Regions from separate parts of the Paenibacillus woosongensis genome, predicted to be linked through region 1. Evidence: riboswitches for the same ligand, from Rfam matches in the RefSeq annotation. Region 1 holds a riboswitch; each other region holds the start of a gene.

What was found. A riboswitch is a leader RNA that binds a small molecule or an ion and turns the genes downstream of it on or off. The one in region 1 is predicted to bind cyclic di-AMP.
Region 2: another riboswitch for cyclic di-AMP. It lies ahead of QNH46_RS13075 (3D domain-containing protein); the one in region 1 lies ahead of QNH46_RS00510 (C40 family peptidase).
Region 3: another riboswitch for cyclic di-AMP. It lies ahead of QNH46_RS19690 (TrkH family potassium uptake protein); the one in region 1 lies ahead of QNH46_RS00510 (C40 family peptidase).
Region 4: another riboswitch for cyclic di-AMP. It lies ahead of QNH46_RS20850 (KamA family radical SAM protein); the one in region 1 lies ahead of QNH46_RS00510 (C40 family peptidase).

The regions. Positions count from the first base shown of each region.
Region 1 is NZ_CP126084.1:109,067-116,416, reverse strand. Features, by position in the region: gene QNH46_RS00535 (DNA-3-methyladenine glycosylase) at 1-80, shown strand, start outside; gene QNH46_RS00530 (ArsR/SmtB family transcription factor) at 343-726, shown strand; gene QNH46_RS00525 (YwhD family protein) at 951-1,484, opposite strand; gene QNH46_RS00520 (M1 family metallopeptidase) at 1,683-3,668, shown strand; gene QNH46_RS00515 (hypothetical protein) at 3,874-4,698, shown strand; cyclic di-AMP (ydaO/yuaA leader) riboswitch at 4,919-5,056, shown strand; gene QNH46_RS00510 (C40 family peptidase) at 5,062-5,553, shown strand; cyclic di-AMP (ydaO/yuaA leader) riboswitch at 5,752-5,890, shown strand; gene QNH46_RS00505 (C40 family peptidase) at 5,895-6,371, shown strand; gene QNH46_RS00500 (GNAT family N-acetyltransferase) at 6,715-7,212, shown strand.
Region 2 is NZ_CP126084.1:2,859,381-2,866,730, forward strand. Features, by position in the region: gene QNH46_RS13050 (molybdopterin molybdotransferase MoeA) at 1-582, opposite strand, end outside; gene lpdD (prenylated flavin chaperone LpdD) at 700-1,065, opposite strand; gene QNH46_RS13060 (dihydroorotate dehydrogenase) at 1,066-1,998, opposite strand; gene QNH46_RS13065 (dihydroorotate dehydrogenase electron transfer subunit) at 1,995-2,696, opposite strand; gene QNH46_RS13070 (polysaccharide deacetylase family protein) at 2,875-3,669, shown strand; gene QNH46_RS13075 (3D domain-containing protein) at 3,772-4,449, opposite strand; cyclic di-AMP (ydaO/yuaA leader) riboswitch at 4,452-4,631, opposite strand; gene QNH46_RS13080 (amino acid ABC transporter ATP-binding protein) at 4,803-5,525, opposite strand; gene QNH46_RS13085 (amino acid ABC transporter permease) at 5,512-6,186, opposite strand; gene QNH46_RS13090 (transporter substrate-binding domain-containing protein) at 6,300-7,106, opposite strand.
Region 3 is NZ_CP126084.1:4,299,293-4,306,642, forward strand. Features, by position in the region: gene QNH46_RS19680 (hypothetical protein) at 85-609, shown strand; gene QNH46_RS19685 (potassium channel family protein) at 678-1,346, opposite strand; gene QNH46_RS19690 (TrkH family potassium uptake protein) at 1,362-2,696, opposite strand; cyclic di-AMP (ydaO/yuaA leader) riboswitch at 2,808-2,971, opposite strand; gene QNH46_RS19695 (CPBP family intramembrane glutamic endopeptidase) at 3,248-4,972, shown strand; gene uvrC (excinuclease ABC subunit UvrC) at 4,941-6,836, opposite strand; gene trxA (thioredoxin) at 6,941-7,258, opposite strand.
Region 4 is NZ_CP126084.1:4,509,252-4,516,601, reverse strand. Features, by position in the region: gene QNH46_RS20875 (Cof-type HAD-IIB family hydrolase) at 1-51, shown strand, start outside; gene QNH46_RS20870 (transposase) at 132-383, opposite strand; gene QNH46_RS20865 (hypothetical protein) at 630-794, shown strand; gene QNH46_RS20860 (ankyrin repeat domain-containing protein) at 776-1,189, shown strand; gene QNH46_RS20855 (antibiotic biosynthesis monooxygenase) at 1,195-1,596, shown strand; cyclic di-AMP (ydaO/yuaA leader) riboswitch at 1,655-1,804, shown strand; gene QNH46_RS20850 (KamA family radical SAM protein) at 1,939-3,126, shown strand; gene QNH46_RS20845 (winged helix-turn-helix domain-containing protein) at 3,296-4,447, shown strand; gene QNH46_RS20840 (MFS transporter) at 4,542-5,855, shown strand; gene deoR (DNA-binding transcriptional repressor DeoR) at 5,909-6,850, shown strand; gene deoC (deoxyribose-phosphate aldolase) at 7,030-7,350, shown strand, end outside.

The sequences.
Region 1 (7,350 bases):
AGCCATGGCGTTTTTTCCTGCGGGATAATCCTTATGTTCCTCTGCTTGATAAGAACATGAACGTGTTTCAAGAGTTCTGAACAACGGCGACCCAAACTACCTGCGTTTGTGCAAAATTGATTTTCTAGCGGTTTCTCCAATCCCTGTTCCAAGACAGTTCAACTTTTGTTGAAGCATCTGCTGAAGCGCCTATTTGGCGCTTTTTTTGCATTTGTTTAGTTCAGTGCTCGTCCGTACATTCAAGCGGACATTTGATTATAATGGGCAGCAGGAATACAATATACACAACAATCAAACAAACACTTGAATGTTCTTCTTAAAGCAATAGGAGGTTCCTTACATATGACAAGTCCGATTCTAGTCCAAGCTGAAGTTCGCGAACAATCCCACCTATACAGCGGCATTACAGATGAACTTGGCAGCAGCCTCAATGAAGAAGATATCCTCGGCATGACACAGATGTTCAAGGCGCTGTCCGATCCCAACCGGATGAAGATCGCCTATTTGCTGCAGCAGAGGGAGGAGCTATGCGTTCGCGATGTCGCTTTGATCCTGGACAGCTCCGTCGCTACGGCCTCCCATCATTTACGTTTATTAAAGCAAATGGACATTACGAATTCACGCAAAGAAGGCAAGAACGTGTTCTATTCTCTGAAGGATCATCATATCCAAACGTTGATTACGATGACGCTGGAGCATCAGAAGGAGAAACATTGCCAAGAGTAAGTCCTCCACTGCCTAAGGCTATGCCATGACTCAGGGCCCTGTCCTGCGCCTGTGCCCGCGCTGGCTGCTGACCCTTAGGATCACCATCTTCCGATATAAAGCCGGCATCATCACCTTCAGAAATCAAATAAGCACGCATCCGGCTGAGGATCCCCCCTGAGCTGGCGCGTGCTTATTTATATGACAATCTCGATGGATTGCTGTTTTGAATATGGAATTCGCTTCTATTCCGTCTCCAGAGCTGCCTTCAGCTCGTCTGAAGACTTCTCCCACCATTCTTCGTTGGTTTCTATGAGCAGCTTCTTCAGGGCGGCCTTTTCCTCCGCCCCCAGCCCATCCAAAATGACTCTGCGCTTTAGAGCATAGTCCATCTTGTTGACATGATCGGCGAGAATCTTCCATCCGCGGCGCGCTTCCGTATCGATCAGCATTTCACAGGCGGTCATCCCGCCGTAAAATTGCCCCAGCTCCAGCGTCCGGTCCACGGCTACCCATACGATCCATACTTGGCGTCCGTTAGGAACGTCCTCCTTATTCGTCGAGAACTTGATGCCCTTCTCCACCTTACTCTTGGCATGCATGGCGCCGATATCGATGTAAGCTTCGTTCCCGTCGATGATGACCGGCGACATGCTGTTCAAATCGATGGAGCCTGCACCGAATCCTTTATGCTTGCTTTTGTCATCGTTACTAATAATATTTAAGGCGAATATCTTCTTGCCCGTCTTCTGTGAAGTATCTTTATCTTTATTATCCATAATTCCCTCCACCTGGCTTGAGCGGTCGCTTGATCAGAACCTGAGCAGCGTTCGCCGAAGGCAGTTTCTGCATGTTTTCTTTCCCTATAGAGAATGCTTGTTCAGCCGACGTACACATTAATTTTATTTTAGCTAATAATCTCCCAAATGCAAACATATACATGCTGTAGATGCTTGTCAACAGGAGGTATCCATGGTATGACCCGTCGATCGATAATAATTAGTATGGCTATTCTTACCTTGTGTCTTTTAGGCGGTTCCATCATGTACATGCTTCATGACGACCACACGGACGCCCCCTCATTTGCCCCGCAGCAGAGCAAGACCGCCTCAGTGAAAGCCTCTTCTCCCCCGCAGGAGAGTATACAGCAGCCGACAGCAGAAATACTCAGCAACCGGGTTACAGAATACCATATTGACGTCAAGCTGAATGAACAGGAGCGAACGCTGACTGGCACCCAGACGCTATCCTGGACCCATCCCGGGAAAAAAACGGTGAACGAGCTCTACTTTCATCTATATCCCAATGCCTTCGCTTCCTCAGAAACTACATTTATGAAGGAATCCGGAGGACGCCTGCGTGGAGATGTTATGCCGAAGGATGGCTGGGGCTCCATCGAGCTGACCGATATCCGGACGATGGACGGCATTTCCCTCCTGCACCGAATTCAGTATGTCCAGCCCGATGACGGCAACACCAAGGACAGGACGCTTGCCAAAGTGCGTCTGCCCATGTCGGTGCAAGGCGGCGAGACCATTACGCTCAAGATGAGTTTCACCGTGAAGCTTCCTAAAGTTTTTGCGCGAATGGGCACCGCCGGTGACTTTGTGATGGCCGGACAATGGTTCCCCAAACTGTGCGTATACGAACCTGTCTCAAGAAGGGGAAGAAGCACGGAGGGCTGGAACCTGCACCAGTATCACGGGAATTCGGAGTTCTATTCCGATTTTGGCATTTACAGCGTGAATATCGACGTTCCCAGCGAGTATAAGGTAGCTGCTACTGGATTTCCGACCAAACCTGCGATACAGCGGGGCGAACGCAAAATCGTCCAGTATTACGCGGATGATGTGCATGATTTCGCCTGGGCCGCTTCGCCAAGCTTCATCTACGCCGAAGAGCCGTTCTCTTCGGAGGAGGTGCCAGGGGTGCGGATCAAGCTGTATCTCGATCCAATCCACAAGGACTTGAAGGATCGTTACTTCTATGCCGCTAAGGTTGCATTATCCAATTTCAGCAAATGGTATGGAAGCTACCCCTACTCCACTTTATCTATCGTTGTACCCCCGGCTGACGGGAATGGTGCAGGGGGAATGGAGTATCCGACCCTGATTACGGCGTTCGGGGCGACTGGCGACTCCCCGGGCTATGACGAGCTGGAGCGCACGGTCATCCATGAAATCGGGCATCAATTTTTTTATGGAATGGTGGCCAGTAATGAATTTGAAGAAGCCTGGCTGGACGAGGCCTTCACTTCCTATGCCGAGGACCGCCTGATGGAGCAGGAGTTTGGGATCACGACCAGCCTGCCGATTCAAGCTGCATTGATCCCCGACCCCAAGCCGTTGACTCTGCCTTCCTGGGAGTTCGGCACAGCGGATACTTACGCTAGGAATGTCTATCACCGCGGCAAACTCGTTCTTCTGGACATCGAGCGGCAGATCGGCAACAAAGCCATGAATCGGGCGCTGTCCCTCTATGCGCGTAAATATCGGTTCAAGCATCCGACCACGGCGGATTTTCAGCGGGTGCTTGAGCAAACGACGGGACGCTCCTGGAAAAATTATTTTAACCAGTATGTATATGATGGAAAAATGGCGGACTATGCCATAGAGAACATCGATATCTATCAGGTCCGGCAGGACAGCAATGCTCTGTACGAGGCCGTCGTAGACATCGCCCGCAAGGGCGGAACCTATGCGAAGGTGCCGATCCTCTTCACCTTCCAAGACGGGCATACCGTACGGAAGGTACTAGACGGGAAGGAAGAGCGTTCCCAATTGAAATTATCCTACAGGGAACCCCTCGCCTGGGCCATGCTCGACCCGGATTACACGCTGGTGCTGGAGAACAAACATATTAATAACTACTTTAAAGCCAGCCTGGACGAGAAGGTCAGCACACGCGCCAATGTCACCGTAACGAAGCTGCTCGAAATGCTGACCAGCTCATTCCTATGGTAAGCAGCTTACGATGCAAGTTTTGTTCGATGCCTATTCGGAGCAGTGTTGCTCACAAAACTTAGGTTTACGCTTCCGATGCAAGTTTTGTTCGATGCCTATTCGGAGCAGTGTTGCTCACAAAACTTAGGTCTATGCTTCCGATGCAAGTTTTGTTCGATGCCTATTCGGAGCAGTGTTGCTCACAAAACTTTGAGGAGGGAATACCATGCCCTATATTCGCAATGGGTGGAGCAGCGTCAAAAGACAGTTCCCCTCCGTCATCATTCTGTTCCTATATCAACTGCTGTGGGGAGTATTTCTATATCGGCTGGTCAATACGGCCGTGGTGCAGGTGCTGCACCGCTACCCTGACCCTCCCCCCCACGATCTAAGCCGGATTCTGTTTGTCATCGAGGGGCAGAATAGATTTTGGCAAATTCCCGAGGTTCATCATTACTTATGGATAGTCATCGGCATGGTTTTGCTTCGCCTGCTGCTCACTCCACTTGTTCAAGCGGGAATCTTGTATGGACTGCTTCCTGGGGAGGAACGGGCGCCTGGCCTCCCGCTTTTCCGGGGCATGCAGAAATTTTGGAAACCTGTGACGCTGTTCTACTTCATAGAGCTAATGTTGATTCTAATCCCGATGCTGTGGCTCTTGCCCAAAGCTTACGCATCCCTGTCTCCCATTCTCCAGGGAAACGGCAGCCACATCTCAGCTGCCCTCATCGCTATGCTTTATGCTGTCGGCTGGCTCTGCTATAGCTGGTTCATCCGCCAGACGGTGCTGTTCCTGCAATTCGGCTACTTATTTAGAGGCAATGCCTGGCCGTCCCTGCTCCTTTGCTGGAAGCATCTTCTTCCCGGACTTGGCATCTCCTTTATTCTCGCAGCCACTTGCTCTATCATATTTATCTTATTCGGTACAGTATCCTGGATCTGGACGGGTCTGCTGGCCCTTATTTTGCAGCAAGCATACCCATTCTTCCGCAGTTTTTTCAAAATATGGAAAATATCCTCGCTATATTGTCTATGGCAACAAAAAAGTTAAAATTTCTTCATCTTCTTTCCTCCTTAGAGCCACAAGGCCTCCGCGCAATCGCGGGGGCCTTATTCTATGCTTGCTATATAATTCTCGCAATTTAACCATTGCCAAATGATCCCTGCCTTGTTACAATAACAACAGTACTTTTTAAGTAACAGATTTGTAATCATTTCTGTCATAATTCACAAAGATGCAGACAGCATTGTCGAATAAGTTACAAAGGGTGTTAAAATCACAGCCGAATTCCCGTCACCGGGGAAACGGGGGAACCACTTTGGGTGAATTGATCTCGCTTCAGAGGGATCATAGGGGACCTTCAAACCGAATCCTTAAGCTAACCTCGTAGGCATTGGAAGGAGCATAACTTCTTTGAAGAAAAAGTTGGCTGTAGCTGCTGTAAGTTTGTCCATCCTGTTCACCTTAGGGGCTGGCAGCGCTTTCGCAGACTCTAAACTGGATTCAACCATCGAGTCCGCACTGGGCACGAAATATGTATCTGGCGGTACGAGCACCGACGGCTTTGATTGTTCCGGATTTACCTCTTACGTTTTCAAGAGCCTTGATATCAAGCTTCCTCGCACATCAGCATCCCAATACAACATGGGAACAGCTGTCAAGAAGGATGAGCTGAAGGCTGGAGATCTCGTATTCTTCAACACTTCCGGTAATGGAATATCCCACGTTGGTGTTATGGTTGATGGCGAGAGCTTCGCTCACGCTTCAACGAAGAAAGGCGTAATCATCAGCAAATTAAGCGAAGATTATTATGTCAAACGTTATGTCGGTGCCAAACGCATCCTGAGTACAGACAAGTACGAAGAGGTTGCAGTGGATAGCCACGATCATGACGATGTAGAATAATACGTCCAGAAAACCTGTAACGGTTCTTGCCGAACCCACCTACAGGTTTTTTTTATTCCTAAATGGCACAGGATAACTTTACCAACATACTGCAGCAGAGCCTTTCTTGCAAAAGATGGCCGTTTTTGTTAGAATAACCAAAGTGATAAGTTACAATCTTGTCATTATTGTTGCAAGTCGTTTCGTTTCGGGTGCATACAACTTGATAAGCCGAATTCCCGGCACCCGGGAAACGGGGGAACCATTTATGGGTGAATTGATCTCGCTACATAAGAGATGATAGGGAACCTTCAACCGAATCCTTAAGCTAACCTCGCAGGCCTTGGAAGGAGCACAACATCTTGAGAAAGACTTTGACAGCAGCGGCGACGAGCTTGGCTATTCTTCTTACGATGGGGACAGCAAGCGCATACGCCGACTCGGACACGACATTGAACAAGGCGGTTAATGCCGTCTACGGAACACCTTACAAGCTCGGAGGAACGACCGCAAAAGGTTTTGATTGCTCCGGATTTACAAGCTACGTCTTTAAGAAAATGGGTGTTAAACTAGCCCGCGTCTCGGCGGCGCAGTACAAACAGGGTACGCCTGTTGCAAAGGATCAGCTCCAGGAAGGAGATCTCGTATTCTTTAATACCACCGGCAAAGGAGTATCTCACGTCGGTATTTATATCGGCGATGGAAAGTTCGCTCATGCCTCTTCTTCTAAAGGAATCCGCACTGACAAATTAAGCAACAGCTACTACAAGAAACGTTACGTCGGAGCGAAACGGATCCTCAGCAAATACGGCTATGCTACCCACGCCGCTCAATCCTAATCACTCAACCTCATTTATGTCTACTGCTTTTACTTCACCGCCGCGACAATTCCTGCCAGAATTGTGGCGGCATTTTGTTTGGAATTCCATCGGTCTACCTTAATAACGAAGAGCTAGGGAAAAAGGTTGCAGTCATCCGCGCCATAGGTACTATTTTTTTGACGCCTTGCTAAACCGTTTACACTATAAATGGATGACCCTTCCTCATAATTCCCTTGACCATCAAAAATCTCTTGGCTAGAGCCTTTACAATAAAATAAAATCCCGTTACAGTGGTGGTAAAACGTTCGCGCCGGCGAAGTTCCATGGCACGGCATTTCCCATTTGTACAAGGAGGCGCAAGATGGATAAACGAGATATTCAGTTTCAGATCGTTCCTATGGAAGAGCATCATGGGGAAGCAATCAGTACTTGGCGCTACGATTCTCCCTATGATATCTATAGCTGGCTGCCTTGGGAACAAATGAAGGCTCTTGATGTTGAATTCGGCAATCCGGTCTTACGGGCCGAGCAGTATGTATCCGTTCTGGACGAGGAAGGAAATTTGGCTGGATTCGCCCAGTATTTTCCCATGGAGAATGTCACCAGACTCGGAATCGGAATGCGGCCCGATTTATGCGGCCAAGGTTTGGGTAAGTCGTTTGTATTAACGATCGTTAAAGAGGCGCAGCGGCGCGCACCGTCCAACGTCATCGATCTTGAAGTGCTCACCTGGAATACGCGGGCCATCCGCGCTTATCAGAAATCGGGGTTTGTTATTACCGATCTGTACGAGAAAATGACCCCAGGAGCAATATCCAAGCCGTATTATTGTATGGTATATCGGGGTGAGCGTTTATAGCATGGTCTGCCAAAGCGTCTGAGGACGCCTTTAAGGCGGTTCAGGCATAGATATGCCCATCTTACACTTCCCTTCCGAAAGACGCCGTATGGCTTGATTCTGGCGCGCTGTGAGGATGCTCATAATATATTGTGAATT
Region 2 (7,350 bases), 2.5 Mb from region 1:
CGGCTTTCTCGCTACAGGAACCTGGTGAATGCCGAACGTAGCCAACACCGATACTTCACCCGGCCTGATGCTACGTCCCTTCTCCATGATTAAATCGCCTTCGGCAAGCTCGAAACCTGCCGGTGTAATGTTTTTGCCCGGCTCGACCTCTCGCTTGATGAGAATATACCTTTTTCCGTCCTGTTCAATGGCTTCAGTCATCTCAAGCATAATGACGGCATCCGCTTCGTCTGGCACCTTCGCTCCGGTCATAATTCTGGAGGCTGTTCCCCGGCCAACGCTTGCCGAAGGTAGCGAGCCGCAGGGAATTTCGTCAATGACCTCCAATTGAACGGGCTGGCCGCTATGGCATCCTTTCGTATCCAAGCTATGTATGGCATAACCATCCATCCCTGATCGCCGGAAATGAGGAAAAGGATGCGGAGCTTGTACGTCGCTGGCGAGAACGCGATGACCTGCCTCTAATATCGGAACAAGCTCGCTTTCGGCCGGCCGGACATGGGCCAGCACCTTAGCTTGGGCCTCCTCAACCGATACGGCGCTGCGCCGAAATTTATCTTCATTTATCTTCCCTTGCACCAATGCAAATCCTCCATTCTCCCTATCCTGCAAATAAGTTTATGTTATCCATGTTATCGCCTAGCTCCCTCGAAAAGCAATGTTTGGATGAAAAAAAAGGGCTACCTTCAAGGTCCGCTCCTATTCATTACCCTGATTTGATTGATGTTCAAACCCGATGCCTACCTGCCGGAGCAAGAATTCATCCATAAGACGGGAGACATGCCCGCTAATCGCGTTAATCTCCTCGCGGCTAAGCTGATCATAATGAATGCCCATGACGAGTGTGACCGTCCGGCGAAGCATTTCGGCGGCCCGCATCGCTAGTCCTTCGCTTAATACATGTTCCTTATGACCAGGCACAGCGCAAGTCTGGACATGGATCTGGCCTTCGTTCCAGTAGGCGGTCGACGACGCTCCGATATGCCGTTCTCCCCCGGAAACAATGAACAGAATATCCTTGCCAACAGCCATCTCTTGCAGGACAATATCCGCAAAACGCTCCATTTAAACAACCCCTCGAATCTCATCCAATGACGAGATCCCTTCTCGCTCCATAAAAGCTTGCAGCCCGTCAACCAGCTGCTCCCCTGCCCGCAAATGGACGAAATTGTGAGTCCCTACCTGAACGACCGCTGCACCTGCCATAATATACTCCACAATATCCTCAGCGCTTTGTATGCCGCCCATCCCGGCTACCGGAAGGGTGACCGCTTTGCTCACCTGATGCACCATACGCAATGCGATCGGCTTAATTGCCGGACCCGATAGACCGGCGTACAGATTGTCAAACACACTGCGCCGCTTATAGATATCAATCTTCATGGCAGAAAAGGTATTAACCAGAGAGACAGCATCCGCTCCTTCCTCCTCGCACATCACCGCCATTTGCACGATATCCTCGGCATTCGGAGACAGCTTGACCATTAATGGCAGCGTCGTCGCCTGGCGGATTTCCCTGACGACCTCGCGGGCAACCGCCGTCTTAATACCGTAGGCCATACCGCCTGCTCTGACGTTCGGACAGGATATATTAAGCTCGATCATATCAACGGCCTGGTTTCCGGACACCCTGCGGCGGAGAGCATCCTCCTCGATCAGCCGCGCTCCTTCCACATATTCCTCCAGCGTATTGCCGCCCAGATTAGCGATTCTCGCCAGCTTCAAGCCTGCCCAGTACTCACATTCCTCACGCAAAAATGACGCTACGCCCGGATTCTCCAAGCCAACACTGTTCAGCATGCCGGAAGGCGTCTCGAATACGCGAATTCCGTGGTTGCCTTCCTTTGGATGCAGGGTCAATCCTTTACCGGAGATGCCGCCCAACCGGTTAATATCGTACAAAGAGCCGTATTCCCGGCCGAAGCCGAAAGTTCCTGAAGCCATAACGACCGGATTTTTAAAATGTACGCCCGCGATGCTGCACGACAAATCAATCATTCGAACACTACCTCCTCCGCCAAAAATACCGGTCCGTCCGCGCAGGCCTTACGCCGTTGATCCCGGCATTTTACACTGCACACGAGACAAGCCCCAATGCCGCAGGCCATGCGATTTTCCAGCGATACGTACACCTTGGCCGCACTGGCGGATTCCTGCTTCCGGCGCTGCACAGCTTGAAGCATCGGCTCCGGCCCGCAAGCAATAATGGTATCGTAAGCGTTAAAATCAACCTGTTTCAGCACAATGCCGCCCACATCCACTATCACGTTGCCGGTCGTCGCCGCTTCGAATTGCTGCACCAAGTAAGCCTCCCGGCTAAATCCCAAATACACGTCCGCAGCAGAATACTCGCCAAGCGCATAGAACAACGGAGCTGCGCCGATCCCGCCCCCGACCAGAGCGACTTTTTCTTCAGCCGGCACTTCCGGGAACCCATTTCCAAACGGGCCCTCCAATTGGAGCTCATCTCCGGGCCGCAAAGCGCTGAGAAGCTTTGTCCCTTCCCCCGCTAGCTGATAAAGAAACTCAATGCCTCCCCCGTCCCGGTTAAAGATGCTGAGCGGCCTGGAGAGCAGAGGATACTTATCCCATGCCCGAACCATATAGAATTGGCCCATCCGTCCCGTGTATGATCCTGCAGCCTTTAATCTGAAAATGTTCGGGGCTACTTCTACATTTACCATGACAACCGCCATGCCTCTCACCTCACTAACAAATAAGCGTATCTACTGCTTCACTGCTTTATCTAAAGATGCTATTTTTGCGCGGGCAAGTCTGTGACAAATAGCACACCCTTGCAGGAGCGGTCATATTTATGTGAAGTTTTGGGCATACCAGTAAATAACCATTCAGCGATCAAAGGAGAAGGTATCCATGTCCAAACTCTTCAAGGCGCCGGGCGCATGGCTGTTATGCCTGGCGCTAGTTACGGGAATGGCCCCCGCGCCTGCCGAATCCGTGTTAAACCCGGAACCCACCTCCTCCGAACAAGCCGTAAATGCCGAAGCTAAGCCAATGACGCTGGGAGAGCTCCGGCGGAAATACTCGGAAACGTTCAAGTTCAGCGGTCCTGAGGTCAAGCAAATTGCCCTGACCTTCGATGATGTTCCCGATCCGCGCTTCACCCCTAAAGTGTTGGATATACTGAAGAAACACGGCGTCAAAGCCACTTTCTTCGTCGTAGGCAGCCGGGCGAAGAAGCATCCGGAGCTGCTGCGGAGAATTCACCATGAAGGGCATATCATCGGCAACCATTCTTACAGCCACCCTTTGTTTAAGAAACAATCCGTCCAGGAATTCAAAAGCGAAATTGAGCGAACCGAGAAAGTGATCGAACGGATTATCGGTTACAAACCTCGCCTCATTCGTCCCCCCTACGGAGAAATTAACGAGGAGCAGCTCAAATGGGCCAAGCGGCAAGGCTACAAAATCATTAACTGGAACGTCGATTCCCTCGATTGGAAAGCGCTAAGCAAAGAGAAGGTCAAGCATAACGTGCTCAGCGCCGTCGGTCCGGGATCCATCGTGCTGCAGCATGCCGGGGGCGGTACGGGTTCCAATTTGACGGGAACTATCGAGGCTCTGCCGGATATTATTAAGGTGCTGCGGAATCGTGGCTATCGCTTCGTAACGATTCCCGAGCTGCTATCTTATAAGAAAGCACTATAACCAGCACCTGTTTGCAAGCAAAAAAAGGACATCCCTGCAGATCCCCAGATCTCGCAGTGGACGTCCTTATTTAATATCATCTAATCATGGCTTAAATTTGTATTAATTCAAAACATATAGCGTGACATCCTGAAAACCAAAGTCGTTAACCTTTTGCGGGCTCGCCGGAATGAAGATGTCGATGCGGTTCCCTTTGATCGCGCCGCCCTGATCAGTCGCTGTGGCGACGAAGGCGTTCTTCGGCAGATCAGGATGGCTGTGTCCGGTGACCAGCACTTTGGTGCCCATCGGAATGACGTTTGGATCAACAGCGATCGTTCCGAGCTTCAAAGGATTGCCATAATAGTCGACAGGGCCCCATTTCCCGTTTTCGCTGGCAGCCGCAGAGTAAGCTGTCGCTTTGACCTTTACTGTGGATTTGTAGTTAAACGATTTGCCCCAGGCCTGTACGACCCGTTCCGCCGTTAATACTTTTAGCGTAGAGAGCGGCTGAGCCTCGCTTCCAGAGGCGGAAAGCGCCTGCATGTTTTGTCCTGGTATCGTGATTTTTAAACCTTCGTAAATATTCGTTGCTTCTATGCTCGGATTCGCTTTCATCAGCTTGTCCAAATTGACCCCGTACTGCTTGGCGAGAATATAGAAGGTGTCCCCATTCTTCGCCGTATGTACTGAATCCGCATATGCTGGCACGGCCTGCAGCGCTCCTAACAACCCGGCTGCAATCACCGCTGACTTAATCCCCATTCCCAATTTGTGAAGACCTTTACGTTGTTTAAACATGATGCTCCTCCTTTAACTTGGCCTGCGGAGTTAGTTGTCGGATTCGGAAAAAAGGATAGCTCCCGGCGCCGATCATCAGCGCTTCACCCCAAGACATGCCATGCTTGTCACCTTGTACTTGCATTGCTCGTCATAAGTCGTCCCCCGCACCTGCCTTGGCAGTGTTTCGGCCGTAATGAATATATCACAATTTTGTAACCTATGGGCCATGCAAATGTTACCAATGGTATTCAAACCAGTATTTATAAGAAAAAACATTGACGAAAACCGTAACAAAAATTTAAATTTTGACAGACGGCACCAAAAAGGCATGACCCACGGTCATGCCTTTTTGGTGCTATTCTAATTACAAATTACAATACTTTACTTAAGAAATCCTGCGTCCGCTGATTCTGCGGCGAACCGAACACCTGCTGCGGGCTGCCCTGCTCGATAATAACGCCTTGATCCATAAACAAGATGCGGTCGCCGACCTCGCGGGCGAAGCCCATTTCATGCGTGACGATCACCATCGTCATCCCGCCTGTCGCCAGCTCCTTCATGACTTCCAGAACCTCGCCCACCATCTCGGGATCGAGTGCGGACGTCGGCTCGTCAAACAGCATCACATGCGGCTCCATCGCCAGGGCGCGAGCGATGGCGATGCGCTGCTTCTGTCCTCCTGACAGCTGGGAAGGGTAAGCCCCGCTCTTGTCCTCCAGACCCACTTTGCGCAACAGCTGAAGCGCGAAGGCCTCTGCGTCCTGCTTCGCCTGTTTTTTCACCTGAAGCGGAGCCATCATAATATTCTCAAGCACCGTTTTGTGAGGAAAAAGGTTAAAATGCTGAAATACCATACCCATCTTCTCACGGGTTTTGTTGATATTATGATTCTTGCCGGTAATAAGCTCTCCTTCGAAATGAATTTCGCCACTGGACGGCTCCTCAAGCCGGTTCAGACAGCGCAGGAAGGTGCTTTTTCCCGATCCGCTCGGCCCGATAACGACGACGACCTCGCCGCGGTTGATTTCCAGGTCAATGCCTTTTAAAATATGCAGCTGGCCGAATTTTTTATGCAAATTCTTAACGGTTATCACTAGCCTGCAGCCTCCTTTCGAAACGGCCCAAAATGCGGGAAAGTGTAAAAGTGACGATAAAATACATCACGGCAACGATCAGGAACGGCATCATGCCGTTATACGTAATCCCTTGAACGGCGCCCGCCTGGAACATCATTTCGGTCACCCCGATAAAGGAAACGATCGACGATTCCTTGACGATGACAACGAACTCGTTGCCAATCGCCGGCAGCACGTTTTTGATCGCCTGCGGAATAATAATGAAACGCATCGTTTGACCCTGCGTCATTCCGAGCGAACGCGCCGCTTCGCTTTGACCGCGGTCTACGCCCTGAATGCCCGCGCGGAATATTTCCGCTAAATAAGCCGAGCTGTTAATGGACAGCGTAATCGCCCCCGATTCAATCGGATCAAAATTGATATCGAACATGTAAGACAAGCCGTAGTGAATGATCATCAGCTGTACTAGCATCGGCGTTCCGCGCAGAAACTCAACCCAGGCATGTCCGATAAAGCGTACGATTCCCCATGGCGACATCCGGATCAAAGCGACAAACAATCCGAGAATGAACCCGAATAATACGCCTAACGCAGCAAGCCATAACGTGTACTGCAGTCCGGTTAGAAAATAACTGCGGTATTCCCAAAACATCGTTGCAAATTCAGTAAAAAAGTTCATAAGCCTATCATACCTCCAATTACAGCGCCCGTTTCGTTAAAAAACAGAAAAATAGCGAATTTGCTCCGCTATTTTCTGCCAGGTTGTCTTATCATCGCATTGCCAACGCCAAGTTATCTAATGGACAGATCGCTGGCTTCTTGTACGAATTTCTCAATGCTCCCGTCCTGGATCAGGCGATCCAATGTGGCATTCACTTGGTCCAGCAGCTCCTTGTTGCCCTTCTTAATGCCTACGACGTAGCCGTCATCCTCCGTTACCGGCTCCGCATCGGTAATGACGATGCCGTCAACATTCTTCACGAACGATTCGGCAACAGGGCCTTCGATAATAGCTACATCAACACGCCCCGAGTTCAGCTGCATGATGATGTCAGAAATCTTCGCCAGAGAGGTCAGCTTCGCACCAGGAATTTCCTTAGCGATGTCCTCCTGGATCGAGCTCTTCTGAACGCCGATCTTGAGGCCTTCCAGCGATTCAAGCGTGGAATATTTATCTTTGTCCGCTTCGCGGGCAACGACTGCCTGTTTGGCGTTGTAGTAGATTTGTGACATTTCAATTTCTTTCGCACGCTCAGGCGTCGGGCTCAATCCGGAAATGACGATGTCCACCCGGCCGCTGCCTAGCTCATTGAGCAGGGATGAGAACACCATATCCTTGATTTCGAGCTCTGCCCCCATATCCTTGGCGATTTCTTTAGCGATTTCCACGTCGAATCCGACGATCTCGTCTTCCCCTTTGTCATTCTTGATATGGAACTCATATGGCGGGAAATCGGCGCTCAATCCGAGAACCAGCTTCTTCGCTGCCGGCGTGTCAGATCCTTGCGAGCTGTCCTTGGTTTCTTTGGTTTGTCCGCAAGCTGCCAGTGCAGTCGTAAGCAACAGCACCGCCATCAATAATGTACCCCATTTTTTCATGTCTCTCTCTCCTTGCTAAGTTATGAAAATTAATCATCATCTCATGATTTCACTGGGCTAATTATAGATCATTATGCATATATATGCAAAAGAAAATTTCGACATTTTTCTTTCTTCCTTTCTGCATCTATTATACCCACGGTCAATTGCTCTATTTCATGTTATTTAGATCACTTCCCGAGTAGAACCTATATGATTGCCATTAAAATCCACTCTTCAAACCCGCCTGTTTCATTCCTTTTAT
Region 3 (7,350 bases), 1.1 Mb from region 1:
AATGGGGTATTACAACGAGTTGAGCCCTTCCTTGAGAATACATTTCATCCGCAAAGAACCAGTTAAGTTCGGAGGTGTCCATCCATGAGAACGTTTCGTACCCAGCTCACCTTCCATTGGCATAATCACCGCAAGCGGCTGTTATGGTTTGGAGCTATCGTCCTATTCCTTGATTTTTGGCTGATTGCCGGATACGGCATATATGAGCCCGATTATGCAATCGCATTGGTGATGAATAATAATTTTGCCGCAATTTCAATTTTCATCCTCCTAACCGCTTATGTTACTGCCGCCAGCTCTTTCCCGCTGCTCATGGGCTTGGGCTGGACGCGCAAGCAATACTATTGGAGCAGCCTGATCTATTTCGCTGCCTTCAGCATAGCGGTATCCCTTGCGCAGACGCTCCTTATCGCGGCGCTCAGGCAACTGCTCCCACTGATCACCTTCGATCCGGGCATTGCCGTCATTTCATATGGCATGCTATGGTATTCGCAGACTGCAGTCTTCTTCCTTCTGGCCATGGTGTTTTTTCTGACGAGTACCTTGATGTACCGGTTCGGTTTGTTCTGGGGCGTCGGATTAATCGTTGTTTATATTCTGAGTCTATAAGAGCCAAATATAAAGGAAGCTGTATCCGCCCCTCCCGGCTGACTCAGCTTCCTTTGCCATTGTATCCGTCACTCGTCCTCGTTAATGACAGCTTCAAATCTCTCGATATTCTCATTAGAACCGATCATGACCATAATATCTCCGGCATTCAGCACATCCATCGCGGTCGGGGCGACAATGACCCCCGTCTGTTTATGGATCGCAACGATGCTGCAGCTGTAATTCACACGCGGATTGATCTCGCCCAGCGTTTTGCCGGCCAGGCATGCAGGCACACTCAGCTCGACGATGCTGTACTCCTTCGACAGCTCGATGTAATCGAGCAAATTCGGCGTCACCAGCTGATGCGCCACGCGAACCCCCATATCCCTCTCTGGAAAAATAACCCGGTCCACGCCAAGCTTCTCCAGCGCCCGGCCATGCAGGACGGAAATCGCCTTTGCGACGACCGTTTTGATGCCCAAATCCTTGAGCAGAATCGCCGTCAGGATGCTCATCTGAATATCACTGCCGATTGCCACAATGCCACAATCGAAATTACGGATGCCGAGCGATTTCAGTACATCTTCATCCGTAGCATCAGCCGCGACGGCATGGGTTAAATAAGCGCTCATATCGTTGACCAACTCTTCGTTCAGGTCGACGCCAAGCACCTCGTATCCCAGATCCATTAACTCAAGCGCCAGGCTGGAGCCGAAGCGCCCCAAGCCGATCACCACAAACTGCTGCATTTTCATTGATTGGTCGAACTCCTATCCTATAATCATTTTCCCTTCGGGATAACGGTATAATTCCTTACCCTTTTTCGGACCAAGCGCATAAGCCAGCGTCAAGAGACCCAGGCGGCCGGTAAACATCATGAAGCATAAAATAATTTTGCCGATATCGGTCAAATCCAGGGTCAGCCCCATCGTTAAACCGACCGTGGCAAAAGCAGACGTCGTCTCGAACAGAATGCTCAGAAAACCCGCTTCCTCGGTCGTGGATAATATCATTGCCGCCGCTATGACGAGAAACAGCGCCAGCATCGTAATCGTGACGGCCTTAAAAATCCGCTCCTGGGACAAACGATAGCGGAAGAGCACCATATCATTGCGTCCGCGAATCATAGAAATGACCGCGCCAACCAATATCATGAACGTCGTCGTCTTGATCCCGCCGCCCGTCGAGCCCGGGGAAGCGCCGATAAACATCAGGATGATTATGAAGAATTGGGTGGCCTGGCGAAGAGTCCCGATATCCACTGAATTCGCGCCCGCCGTCCGTGTCGTGACCGACTGGAATAATGAACCCCATATTTTCCCGCCCCAATCCAAAGAGCCCATCGTTTTGGCATTCGTAAATTCGAATATAAAGATGACGAGCGCCCCGATGAAAATAAGCGATCCGGTCATGGACAGAACCACTTTGGAATGCAGCGACAGCTTGCGGCTGCGGCGGAAATCCGCGAGCTCGGACAACACAATAAAACCGAGCCCGCCCGATACGATCAGGAACATCGCTACGAAGTTAACGAGCGGATCGTCTACATACCCCGTGAGGCTGTGAAATTTCCCGAATAAATCGAAGCCGGCGTTATTGAACAGTGACACCGCATGAAACACTCCATAGTAGGCGGCCTGCCCTAGCGGCATGTCAAACGCCCAGCGAATCGCAAACAACAGGGCGGCGCTGACTTCAATGACCAGGGAATACATCAGTACCTTGCGTATGAGGCGCACGATGCCCTCCATCGTATTCTGATTCATCGCCTCCTGCAGCAGAAGGCGGTCGCGCAGCGAAATCCGCCGCTTGAACACAAGGGAGAAGAGGGTCGCCATGGTCATGAAGCCTAGACCCCCAATCTGAATAAGAGTCATAATCACGATTTGGCCGAATGACGAGAAATAAGTCCCTGTATCGCGAACGACAAGCCCCGTAACACAAGTGGCCGAGGTCGCCGTAAACAACGCATCAACGAAAGGAAGAGATTCCCCGGTTGTGGTGGCGAGCGGCGTCATCAGCAGGAGTGTTCCGGCCAGTATAATCGCCGCAAAGCCAAGCACCAATATACGCGGTGGAGATAATTTAAACCATTGGGACGGCATCGTGCTCACCTCCTCTTTCCTTGATCTGCGTTCCTCACATTTATACCCCTTTATTATGGACACTTTGGCAAAAGAAAAAAGCACTGGAAATCCAGAGCCCTTTCGGTAATGGTTCCTGCTGCAATACGCCTACGAGGTTAGCTGACGGGCTCGGGCCTGCAGAGCAGCCCTATTCGCCTCCTGCGCCGGACTTTCCCGTCCGTGCAGGGCCTGAGAAATTCACCCAAAAAAATTGGTTCCCCCGTTTTCCATTGGAAATTCGGCCGATATTCTTTTCAATTCTTTCATTTCACATTTTCATTCCATCTTTATGAATTGGATTATAAGCTTAATTAACGTCCACCACAAAGCTTGATTTACCCGAAATACCATGAAAATCACCTTTGCCGCCTGAAACGGAGCTTGCCATCCTTCATTCTCTGAGCCATACTGTATTTTTGCGGAATTATTGCCTCTTTTCTGCGCTTGGCTCGTTCGATTCTGGCGATTGCTCCATGCTTATGATATCTTTACAATGATATCCATTTACACTAGAGCAAAGGGGTTTTTGAATGTTATCCAACTTTTCGTCCGCAGGGCGAACGCCGAAGCGCACCACGCTTCGGGTGCTGGCCGCCGTAGGTTTCCTCCTTTTTCTGGCCCTGCAGGTTCTGCCGATGGCCACGCCGGATTCATTGCAGCAAATTCAGAAGACGATCACAAAGCAGCAGGCGAAGGAAATCGCTGCCGAGTTCGCCGCTTCGACACTGGAGCTGCCTGTAGCATTGGACGATGTTTTGGTTACATATGAATCTCGATCGGACATATATGGTTACTTAACCCGAGCGGGCCTGATGAAAACTTATATGCAAAATTACGATGAACAGTTTCCGCTCGAGATATTTCGCGTTCGCTTCGAGCAGCCAGACGGCATCCTTAGCGCCTTAACCGTAGACGTTAACATGTATGGCGGCAGAGTGGCCGGATTCGAACGTGTCGAAACCTACAGCAACGCCACCAGGGATCTGCTGCAGAAGCAAGGCATCACGGGCGGCAGGGGGTTGCAGGTCACGGAGGGAGACTTGACGCCCGAGGACAAAGAAAGCCTGGCTGCTCCGTATCTTAAGGCATTTGACTTCGATCCCGCTCAACTGAAGATCGAGAGCGCCGAAAACGAATCGGGTCTGATCTACGAAATTCCGGGCTATGAAGCCGGTCAATCCCGCGGGCTAATCGAATTTCGCTTCCAAGACGGAACCGTGTCCTCCATGGAAGCATATTTCGATCCCCCTGCCGCTCATCTGGACTATGTAAAAGGCCAAAAGAAGCTGGCCAGCTGGTTCACCTGGGTTGGCTACGCCCTATTCACCTTCGTGCTCGGCATTCTGGCGATCATCTATAGTGTGAAGACCAGACCGTTTTCTTCTTTTCTGCGCGGCCTGGTTCTGTCCACTGCTTACTTTATTTTTACGATGGTCGGAGCGGTTAATATGCTTCCGATGCTGGAGAAGGACGGGCTCGGAACAGAGGTCCTGATCCTCGGCTTCATCGTGCAAGGCGCACTCACTTTGGTAATATCGGCCTCTATTTACTTCTCCCTGATCGGAGGAGACGGACTCTGGCGCAAACAGGGGCTTAATTTATGGGCCAGAGCCAAGGAGCCGGGATACGGGCAGCATGTCCTGTTCTCGATGCAAAGCGCCTATTTGTGGGCTTTGATCCTGCTCGGGGCGCAATCGGTCATCTTCTTTGTCCTTGGACACACGATCGGCACCTGGTCAACGACTGATGCCACCCAGTCGGCCTACAACATGCTCTATCCCATCCTGTTCCCCTTGCTCGCCTGGGTAGCAGGGATCGGCGAGGAAGCTGTCTATCGCTTGTTCGGCATCCCGATGCTGAAGAAAATATTCCGCAGCACGTTCGTAGCCAGCTTGATCTCATCGATGATTTGGGCGTTCGGACATTCCTTGTATCCGATTTATCCCGTCTATTCACGCCCGATTGAATTGACGATTGTCGGGCTGTTGTTCAGCTTTGTTTTTCTGCGCTACGGCTATATTACCGCCATGTTCACGCATGTCATCTTCAACAGCATCCTCATGTCGCTCAGCCTTATGCTGATGGGCGGGGTGCTGAACTGGACCGCAGGGATTGTTTACATCGCTCTGCCGGCGATCGTAGCCTATGTTATATATTTGTTCAACCCGCCGGGCCGGACGGAGAGCATTCCGCCGGTACAACGCAAAGAAGAGGAGCCGCAGTTTACGACTCCTCATCCCGAAGGGCATTTATAATCTGATTGGCGAGCTTGTCGCCGATCGAAAGAGGCCGAAAGTCTTCGACGGAGGCCTCTTTTATTTTTTTGAGCGAACCGAAATGCTTCAGCAGCAGCTTGCGCCGCTTCTCTCCGATCCCCGGGATCGCGTCCAGCCGCGAGGCCACCATCGATTTGGCCCGCTGCTCCCGGTGAAACGTAATCGCGAAGCGGTGAACCTCCTCCTGAATGCGCTGCAGGAGATAGAACTCCTGACTGTCACGAGGCAGATGCACCGGCTCCGGCGGATCTCCAACCATGAGCTGGGCGGTTCTGTGCTTATCATCCTTGACGAGTCCGCACACGGGAATGAACAAGCCCAGCTCGTTCTCCAGCACGTCAACCGCTGCTGAAATTTGGCCTTTCCCGCCGTCCACGACGATCAGATCCGGCTGCGGCAAATTCTCTTTGAGCACCCGCTCATAGCGGCGGCGAATCACTTCCCGCATCGTCTCGTAATCGTCTGGACCCTCTACGGTGCGGACTTTGTATTTCCGGTACTCTTTTTTCGCCGGCTTCCCGTCAATGAATACGACCATGGCGGATACCGGGTTCGTTCCCTGAATGTTCGAGTTGTCGAACGCCTCGATCCGCGACAGCGACTCTAACCCGATCGCAGCGCCTAAATTTTCAGCTGCCTTCGAGGTGCGCTCCTCGTCCCGCTCTATGAGCCGGAACTTCTCCTCCAGGGACACCCGGGCATTCTCCTCGGCCATGGAGATCATTTGCCGTTTCAGCCCCCGCTGCGGCACCAGCGTCTTGACGCCAAGCCACTGCTGCAGTTCCGCGGCCCCGCTGATCGCGTCCGCGCCTTCCTTGGCATCCGCCTCTGAACCGTCCTCTCCCGTTTCCGTGCCGGTTGGTTCCGCCGGAAGCAGGATCTCCTGGGGCAATGCCGGGTTATCGCTATAATATTGCGTTATAAACGATAGAAAGTCCTGGTAGGCCTCGCCGTAGAAAGGAAATGCCGAGGCATGCCGTTCGATCATTTTTCCCTGGCGCATATACAAGATTTGCACGCACATCCAGCCTTTATCGACAGCATAACCGAACACGTCGCGGTCTTTGGCGTCGGCCATCGTAATTTTCTGCTTCTCCATCAGCGCATCGATGCTCATAATTTGATCGCGCAGCTCTTTGGCCCGTTCGAAATACAACTCCTCGGCCGCTTCCTGCATTTTGCGCTGCAGCTCTTTTTTGATCTCTTCATGGCCGCCGCTCAGGAAAGATTGGATTTCCTGCGTAATTTCATCGTATTTCTCCTGCGGCACCTCCTCCACGCACGGCGCCATGCATTGGCCGATGTGGTAATACAGGCAGACCTCTTTAGGCATCACGTTACACTTGCGCAGCGGGTACATGCGGTCCAGCAGCTTCTTGGTCTGTTGGGCCGCATATGCGTTTGGATAAGGACCGAAATACTTCGCTTTATCCTTAAGCACCCGCCGGGTAACCTCCAGCCTTGGGTGAGGTTCATTGGTGATCTTCAAATAGGGAAACGTCTTGTCATCCTTAAGCAGAACGTTATAACGCGGATGATGCTGCTTGATCAAATTACATTCCAAAATGAGCGCTTCCATGTTGCTGGCCGTTACGATATATTCAAAATCACGGATTTCTGAGACAAGCCGCTGGGTTTTGCCGTCGTGGCTGCCCGTAAAATAAGACCGCACGCGGTTCTTAAGCACTTTGGCTTTACCCACGTAGATGATCGTGCCCTTGCTGTTCTTCATTAAGTAGCAGCCGGGCAAGTCTGGCAGCAGCGCGAGCTTGTGGCGAATGTTTTCCAGCGCCTTCTCTTTATCCTGATCTAATTCCTGAAGCCCCTTCACCGGTTCATCCATACCCATGTTCCCCCCTCTCCCCATGATACTACACTAAGGTATGACATAGAAAACGCCCCCGGAGATTCCGGAGGCGTGAAAAAGCACGATCCCTGCACCAAAGCTTATTGATGCTTAGCGATAAGGCTCTTCAGAGCGTCTTTCGAGTTCAAACCGACCACTTTATCGACCGGTTGTCCGTCCTTGAAGAGGATAAGCGTCGGAATGCTCATCACGCCAAAGCGGGAAGCCGATTCTGGATTATCGTCAACATTGACTTTAGCGATTTTGACGGAATCGCCTACTTCAGATGCCAGATCCTCCAGAATAGGAGCGATCATTTTGCAAGGACCGCACCATGGAGCCCAGAAATCAACCAGAACGGTTCCTGTGCTTTCCACTTCACTATTGAAAGTTTGATCGGATACGTTAACGATTGCCATATAAATCTCCTCCTTCATGTTAAGGGCATGTATAACATGTTCATTAAACATGGTTTGTGTCATACATATTGGATAATGCCGCTAAAAATTAG
Region 4 (7,350 bases), 890 kb from region 1:
GCTAAAGTCGTCGAGAAATATATGCTGAATCAAGCGGCATCTACCGTCTAGACACGGAAATAGAAACATAGCCATATGTACGATGAGCGTTGCCGGGGGCAGCGCTCTTTGTGCTGTTGGCGATGATCCATTCAGTAATAAACGGCGATTTGTGCGATTTCCCGTTGTTGTTCATCGATCATTTGAGATTGCTGGCGAAGAGTTTCGCCTTGGTTAACGGGTTCATTTTCAAATTCTCGATACTTTCCGACCCAGTTTCGTAATGTACCGGGGTTAATGTTTAACTCGTTTGCGATCTCCTCGAGTGACTTGGTTTGTTCTTGCACATACTTTACGGCTTCACGTTTAAATGTTTCGTTATACCGTTGTCTCGTCTCACTCATTTCGACACCTCTTTATCTTATTAGACTCATTATCTATTTTTGCACTAAGAGATGTCCACTTTTTATTCTAACTGCAGAATTACATCTAGTTACCTGAATCTGATCATTTAGTCATAAATCCGTAGTTTATTTTAGTGGAGGGAAAGATTCCACCCCTCTTATTGACAATGAGAATCATTATCAATAGAATGGAATTGATCAATCATTGAGAATGCTTATCAATTATGTAGAATGGAGGAATGGAAGATGAACCAAGCATCATTGGTATATATATCATGGCTTCTCATTATCAGTGCGGCGGTGTGCCGAAGAGAGGGCGAGCGGCAACGAGAGAGCGATGAACAGAAACAGAGAGCGAGAGGTTCGGACAGCACGGGCAAGGAGGGGTATACATGCCAAGAGGGCCTTTAAATCACGAGCTGGTACGTGAATTTATTGTAGCGGCGCATGGCGATTATGATGAGGTGGCAAGGCTGCTCAAGCAGGAACCCGCACTCGTTCATGGGGTCATTGATTGGGGGAGCGGCGATTGGGAGAGCGCCCTCGGCGCCGCATCGCATACCGGGAATTTCAGCATTGCAAGGCTGCTGCTGGCGCACGGGGCACGGATGGATATTTTTGCTGCGGCTATGCTTGGAGAGCTGAACGTCGTTAAAGCGATCGTCGAAAATCACCCCGAGACCGTCTATGCCAAAGGCCCGCACGGTATATCGCTGATTCGCCACGCCGAGGCTGGGGGAAATGCCGCCATTTTCGTCCATGAGTATTTAAGTTCATTTCTATCGAAAGAAGTGGTCGGAAAATGATGGTGATGATGAAGGCCATCCAAACGATCCGGGTTCGAAAAGGCAGGGTAAATGAAGTATTGTCCCGCTTCAGGACGCCTTCACCGGTTCATTCTTTTGAAGGCTTCCTGCTCATGGAAGTGCTGATCAAGGATAACAGCCAGGAATGCGACGAGCTGCAGGTTTGCACGACATGGGAGGATAGGCGGTATTTTGACAAATGGTCAACGAGCAGAGCTGCGCGAACGCTGCACAGCAAAGTCAGGGAGCTTAAGCCGGAAGACAGCTCCATCATTGGCTCCGAGCTGGCGACTTATGAAATAGCGGCGCTGTATGAGCCGCCTCGCCAAAAGCTTGACCCCGAACGGATCATGACAGGGCAGATGACAGAAAATAACATTAAACGTCAAATTTTAAGAATATTATAATTATTCCAATTCTCTTGTTAATTGCCCTAAGGTTGACAATCTTTCCCTTACACCGTATCATAGACACACGCTTAGTTTCTTGGTGATAGCCAGGAAAGCGGGGGAACCAGTTTTTTTTCTTGGGGCGAATCACTCATTCCTATGAGGTGTAGGGTACCATCTTACCCGAGTCCGTCAGCTAACCTCGTCAGCAGTGGATGGGTCTGTTTTAAATCATTAATTACGTCTCTTTAGACCCTGTTTTGGGGTCTATTTTTGTCTTCTGACCCTTGCTGGCGCAGCTGTGTCTAGACCCCCGGTTTGGGGTCTTTTTTGTTGATTACTAGGAAGGAGGATGTACAAATGACAAAGGCGAAAACGAAGTACATTACGAATCTGGACAGACTGACGATGATTCCGGAGGAGGAGCGGGCGCGTTTGAAACCGATTACGGAGAAGTTCGTATTTCGGGTGAACGATTATTATTTGAGCCTGATTGACTGGAACGATCCCCAGGATCCGATTCGCAAGCTGGTTATCCCGAATGAAGGGGAGCTAGAGGAATACGGCCGCTGGGATGCGTCAGACGAGGATACCAACTATGTCGTGCCGGGCTGTCAGCACAAGTATACGACGACAGCTCTGCTGATCGTGTCGGAGGTGTGCGGCGCGTACTGCCGATATTGCTTCCGCAAGCGTTTGTTCCGCAATGACGTGAAGGAGGCCATGTCCGATGTACAGCCGGGGATCGATTATATCGCCAAGCATCCCGAAATCAACAACGTCCTGTTGACCGGCGGGGACAGCCTCATTCTGGCTACGGAGAAGCTGCGGGGAATTCTGGCCCAGCTGCGTGAAATCGAGCATGTTAAGATCATTCGTCTTGGCTCCAAGATTCCTGTATTTAATCCGATGCGCATTTACGAGGACGAGGAACTGCTCGATGTGATCCGCACCTTTTCCACGCCGGAGCAGCGCATTTACGTCATGGCTCATATTAACCATCCGCGCGAAATTACGGCGGAAGCGAGACGCGGCTTCCAGGCACTGCATGAGGCTGGCGCGATCGTAGTCAACCAGACCCCCGTGCTAAAAGGCATCAACGATGACCCTGTAGTGCTTGGCGAACTGCTGGATAAGCTGTCCTGGGCAGGGGTTACGCCTTACTACTTCTTCGTGAACAGGCCGGTAGCCGGGAACCGGGATTTCGTCCTTTCCCTGGAAGAGGTCTACCGGATCGTCGAGGAGGCGAAGGCGCGCACATCCGGGCTGGGCAAACGCGTCAGACTGTCGATGAGCCATACGTCGGGCAAGATCGAAATTCTAGCAATTGAAAACGGCAAGGCCTATTTGAAATATCACCAGTCCCGTGACGGGGATTACGGCAAATTGATGATCCTCGATTGTCCGAAGGATGCGTCCTGGTTCGACGACCTTCCCGGCAATGAACAGTATTGGAAGCAGCCGGAGAAGAAGACGGATGAAATCGTCTCTGTAAACGAGCTGCCCGATTTTCCACAGAAGAGAAAACGTACGCCTGCCATGTTATAACATAATAGAACATAGTAAATCATCCCCTGAGGGGCGGCCTAAAGCAATATTGACCGCCTCCTTCGGGGATTTTTATTTTGCACCCAGATCGGTTGCGCGCTTTTCATTTCTCAGGAGGGCGGTGATCGATTATGATAAATCTAATAAGACATTTGGAGAAGGGGTAGTTATGGAGAGACTGACATTCGATCCTTCCGGCTACAAAGTAAAATGGGGCTCCGAGAGCATCACGCTGCTGGCGAAGGAGTTCGCGCTGCTGCAATTTCTGTATCGTCACCGCGACAGGGCTTTTACGCGCGATCAGCTCCTTGATCGGGTGTGGACGATGGAATACCCGGTAGAGCGGACAGTGGATGATCATATTTACCGCCTGAGGAAGAAGCTGTCTCCCTGGGCGCATATTCGCATCAATACTGTGCGGGGATACGGATACAGCCTGACCGTCGGGGAACCGAAATCCGTAATGAATCCGTCGGTTGGCGATCGCGAGGTTAATTCCTCGGTGCGGGATATTTTCAAGAAATACCACCTGTTCGGTCAAGGCAAATCGATGCTGGCGCTGGCTACGCAGAAGGACATACTCGGCTTCGAGCTGGATCCGTTCTACGCCGTTTATTTGAAATTCCTACAAGGCGATATCACCTGGTTCCTGGAAGCGGACGGCCTGCCGCTGCAAACCCGGCTGTACTGGCTGCTGATTTTATACCGAGGGACAAATCCCGAGCCGGAGCAAATACTGCGCTATTGTGAACAGGCCATTGCCCGGCAAGCCCTTTCTCCGGAGGAGCATCGCGAAATGCGTATACTTAACATTCTTGAGGTGTATGCGGATGCCGGACTTGAAGTGGAGGCGATGAAGCGGTTCGCAGAGACGAGGAAGACGGTTGAGGCGGATGGGCTCAGCGGGTTTGTCATGCCGGTAGCTCTTATGGAAATATATGTTTGCGTGCTGGCCGGAGAGCTTGAGGAAGCGGACAAGGTGGCGGAACGATTGGCCCGCTTGCTCGAGGATATGCCGTATTTGCGGGAAATCGGACGTTTTCGCATCGTTCAGGGGCTTTTGGATTTGGCGCGCGGCCGCAAAAAGGAGGCGGAGCAAAAGTTTGATGAAGGTCTGGATGTGCTGGAGATGTCGCTGAACGTCCCGCTTCGGATCATTTCGCTCTGCCAAATACTGCGATATATCGACCGGAAGCATCCTGGCCTGGAAATGCAGCACAAATATGCGTCGCTTTATGATTCTTTGGATGAAGAGCTAGGACTATCGAAATATAAGAAGGAGATGGAAGCCGTCATTGGCAGAGCATTATCTCTATCATAGCTGCCTGCGGCCGTGGCCCAGGCCGTCTGATCATCCTCTGACAATCGCCGGATAGGATAAGGGTATCTAGAGATACGAAAGGACAGATTACCCTATGACACAAAAAGATCGCTCTTCCCTCTTATCGATACGCAGCTTCAGGCATATGTTTGGAGCTTATGCGCTTGCCTCCTTTGGCGATTGGTTCGACGCGCTCGCCATACAGGTGCTCGTCGCTTACCGGTGGGGCGTGGACCCGGTGCTGCTGGCCCTTATCCCGGTGACGATGGCGCTGCCGGCGGTGCTGCTCGGCTCCTTCGCCGGAACGGTCGCGGACCGGGTGCGTAAAGCGCGGCTCATGATGGTCTGCGACCTAATTACCGTGGTGCTGACGCTATGCATTTTGGCTGCGCCCAACATGGCCTGGCTGCTCCCGCTGCTGGCGCTGCGAGCCTCCTGCGGCGTGTTCCACGTGCCTGCCCAGCAGGCGCTGACACGGCAAGTCGTGCCGCCGACTCTGCTGTTTCAGGCGACATCCTTCAACGGTCTGGTGAACCAGTCCTCGAAGGTGGCCGGCCCGCTGCTTGGCGCGATGACGCTGACAGCGCTGTCGCCTCAGGCGTGCATTATACTTAATGCCGGAGCAAGGCTGCTGTCGGCCGTACTGCTGCTCCCGCTGCGCGCGCTTCCGGCCTCCCATCCTGCAGAGGAGCCGCTGCAGAGGACGGATTCCGGACGGGGAAGGGCCTGGGATGCTTTTCTCCAAAATTGGCGCGAAGGCTGGCTGTATCTTTTTCAGGCTAAAAAAGTGCTGTATACGATGATGTTCGGCTTTGTCGGCTTGACCGCGCTGCTGATGATCGATTATCAGTTCCCGACGCTGCTGCGTGCGATCGATTCCGCGAATGAATCGCTGATCGGCTGGCTGGTGTCTGCGATCGGAGCGGGGGCCGTGGCCGTGATTGTCATCCTTAATCGGTTGAATCGCATCGGCTACGGCTGGGGACTCGGCGGGGGCTATGTGCTGATCGGGACCGGGATCGCCCTTCTGGGGCTGTGTCCGCCGGGGACCGGCGTTCTGCTGCTTCTCGGACTCGGTGCACTGATCGGCATCGGCAACGGCATGTATATGGTAACGCAAAATTATATTCTGCAAAAAGAGACCTCCGAGCAGATGATCGGCCGGGTATTCGGCATTCAGAACACGATCGTCAGTCTGGTGATGCTGGCTGCACCTTTGATTGGCGGCTTTTTGATCAAGCTGGTCCAAGCCGGCGCGGCCTTTATGCTTATTGGCGCAGTCACCGCATTGATTGGTCTGGCGGGTATTGCGTTTCGTTCCGCGATTTGGGGCGTTTCGGCGCCGTCGCTGGAGCCAAGCCGCAATCCAGCCACGGCTGCTGGCAAGGGAGCCGGGAAGGCACTATAATGGTTGGAAAGCAATGGCACTGCCATTAATTTACGTCAAAGTAGGATGCATATATGGAAAAGGACAAGCGTAGCCTGAGTATCGAGGCGGCCAGACTGTACTATATTTCAGATTACAGCCAGCAGGAAATCGCGGAACGGCTTGGTGTATCTCGCCCCACGGTATCCCGTTTGCTCCAGCATGCGAAGGAGCAGGGGTACGTCCGCATCAGCATCGTCGATCCTATAGAGGATTTGAATGCGCTGGCTGACCGCGTCAAGATGAAATACGGTATCGACAAGGTGCTGGTTTGCCATTCGCCGCAGAACGAGTATCAGGAAATTCAGGAGCATATTAGCAGGAAGGCAGCCGACTATTTGTACGAAACGGTGAAGGATGCAGACATCATCGGTGTGACCTGGGGAACGACCATGCATAAAGTGGCGCTCCATTTGCGGCCCAAGCAGCTGCGCGGCGTCGAGGTTGTGCAGCTTAAAGGAGGCGTCAGCCACTCCCGCACGAATACGTATGCAGCGGAGACGGTGCATTTATTTGCGGAGGCATATGGTACCGTGGCGCGTTACCTGCCGCTGCCCGTCATTTTCGACAGCATCCCCCTCAAGCAATTGGTCGAGGAGGACCGGCATATCCAGCGGATCATCCAGCTCGGGAAGCAGGCGAATATTGCAGTTTTCACGGTAGGGACGATTCAGGAGGATGCCCTGCTGTTCCGGCTTGGCTATTTCAGTGAGGAAGAGCAGAGACTGTTACGGCACCGGGGGGCTGGGGATATTTGCTCCCGCTTTTTTGATGCGGAAGGAAACATTGTCAGCGATGACATCAACAACCGGACTGTAGGTATTGATTTGTCCGACCTGCGCCGGAAGGAGAAGTCTATCCTTGTAGCAGGCGGGCAGCGCAAGCTGACTGCCATCCGGGCAGCGCTCAATGGCAAGTACCCGAATATTCTGGTGACCGATCAATTTACGGCGCAAGCATTGTTAGAGGACGATTAGGCAGCCACTGAGGCTGGCATAGCCGCGTTGGACGAGTTAGCTGAATGGACTGAACATAATTTCAATCGTAGATATACATTTGTTCACACGGGTGTTAAGATTGGGTATAAGACAGTATAAGATAGTTCAGACGTGCATCATTTATGGCATGAATACAAACGATAGAGGAGAGCGTAATTATGAGTATAGCTGGCATGATCGATCATACGCTGCTGCGGTCTGACGCGACGACAGAAGATATCAAGAAACTGACCGACGATGCGAAGGAGTACGGATTCGCTTCAGTGTGCGTGAACCCGGCGTGGGTAGCCTATTCCGCGGAACAGCTTGCAGGTACGAAGGTGAAGGTGTGCACCGTCATCGGCTTCCCGCTTGGCGCCTCCACGTCGAAGACGAAGGCTTACGAGACGGCCGATGCGATTGACAGCGGCGCAACTGAGGTCGATATGGTCATCAATATCGGGGCGCTGAAGTCCGGTGATGACAACACCGTTCTTCGC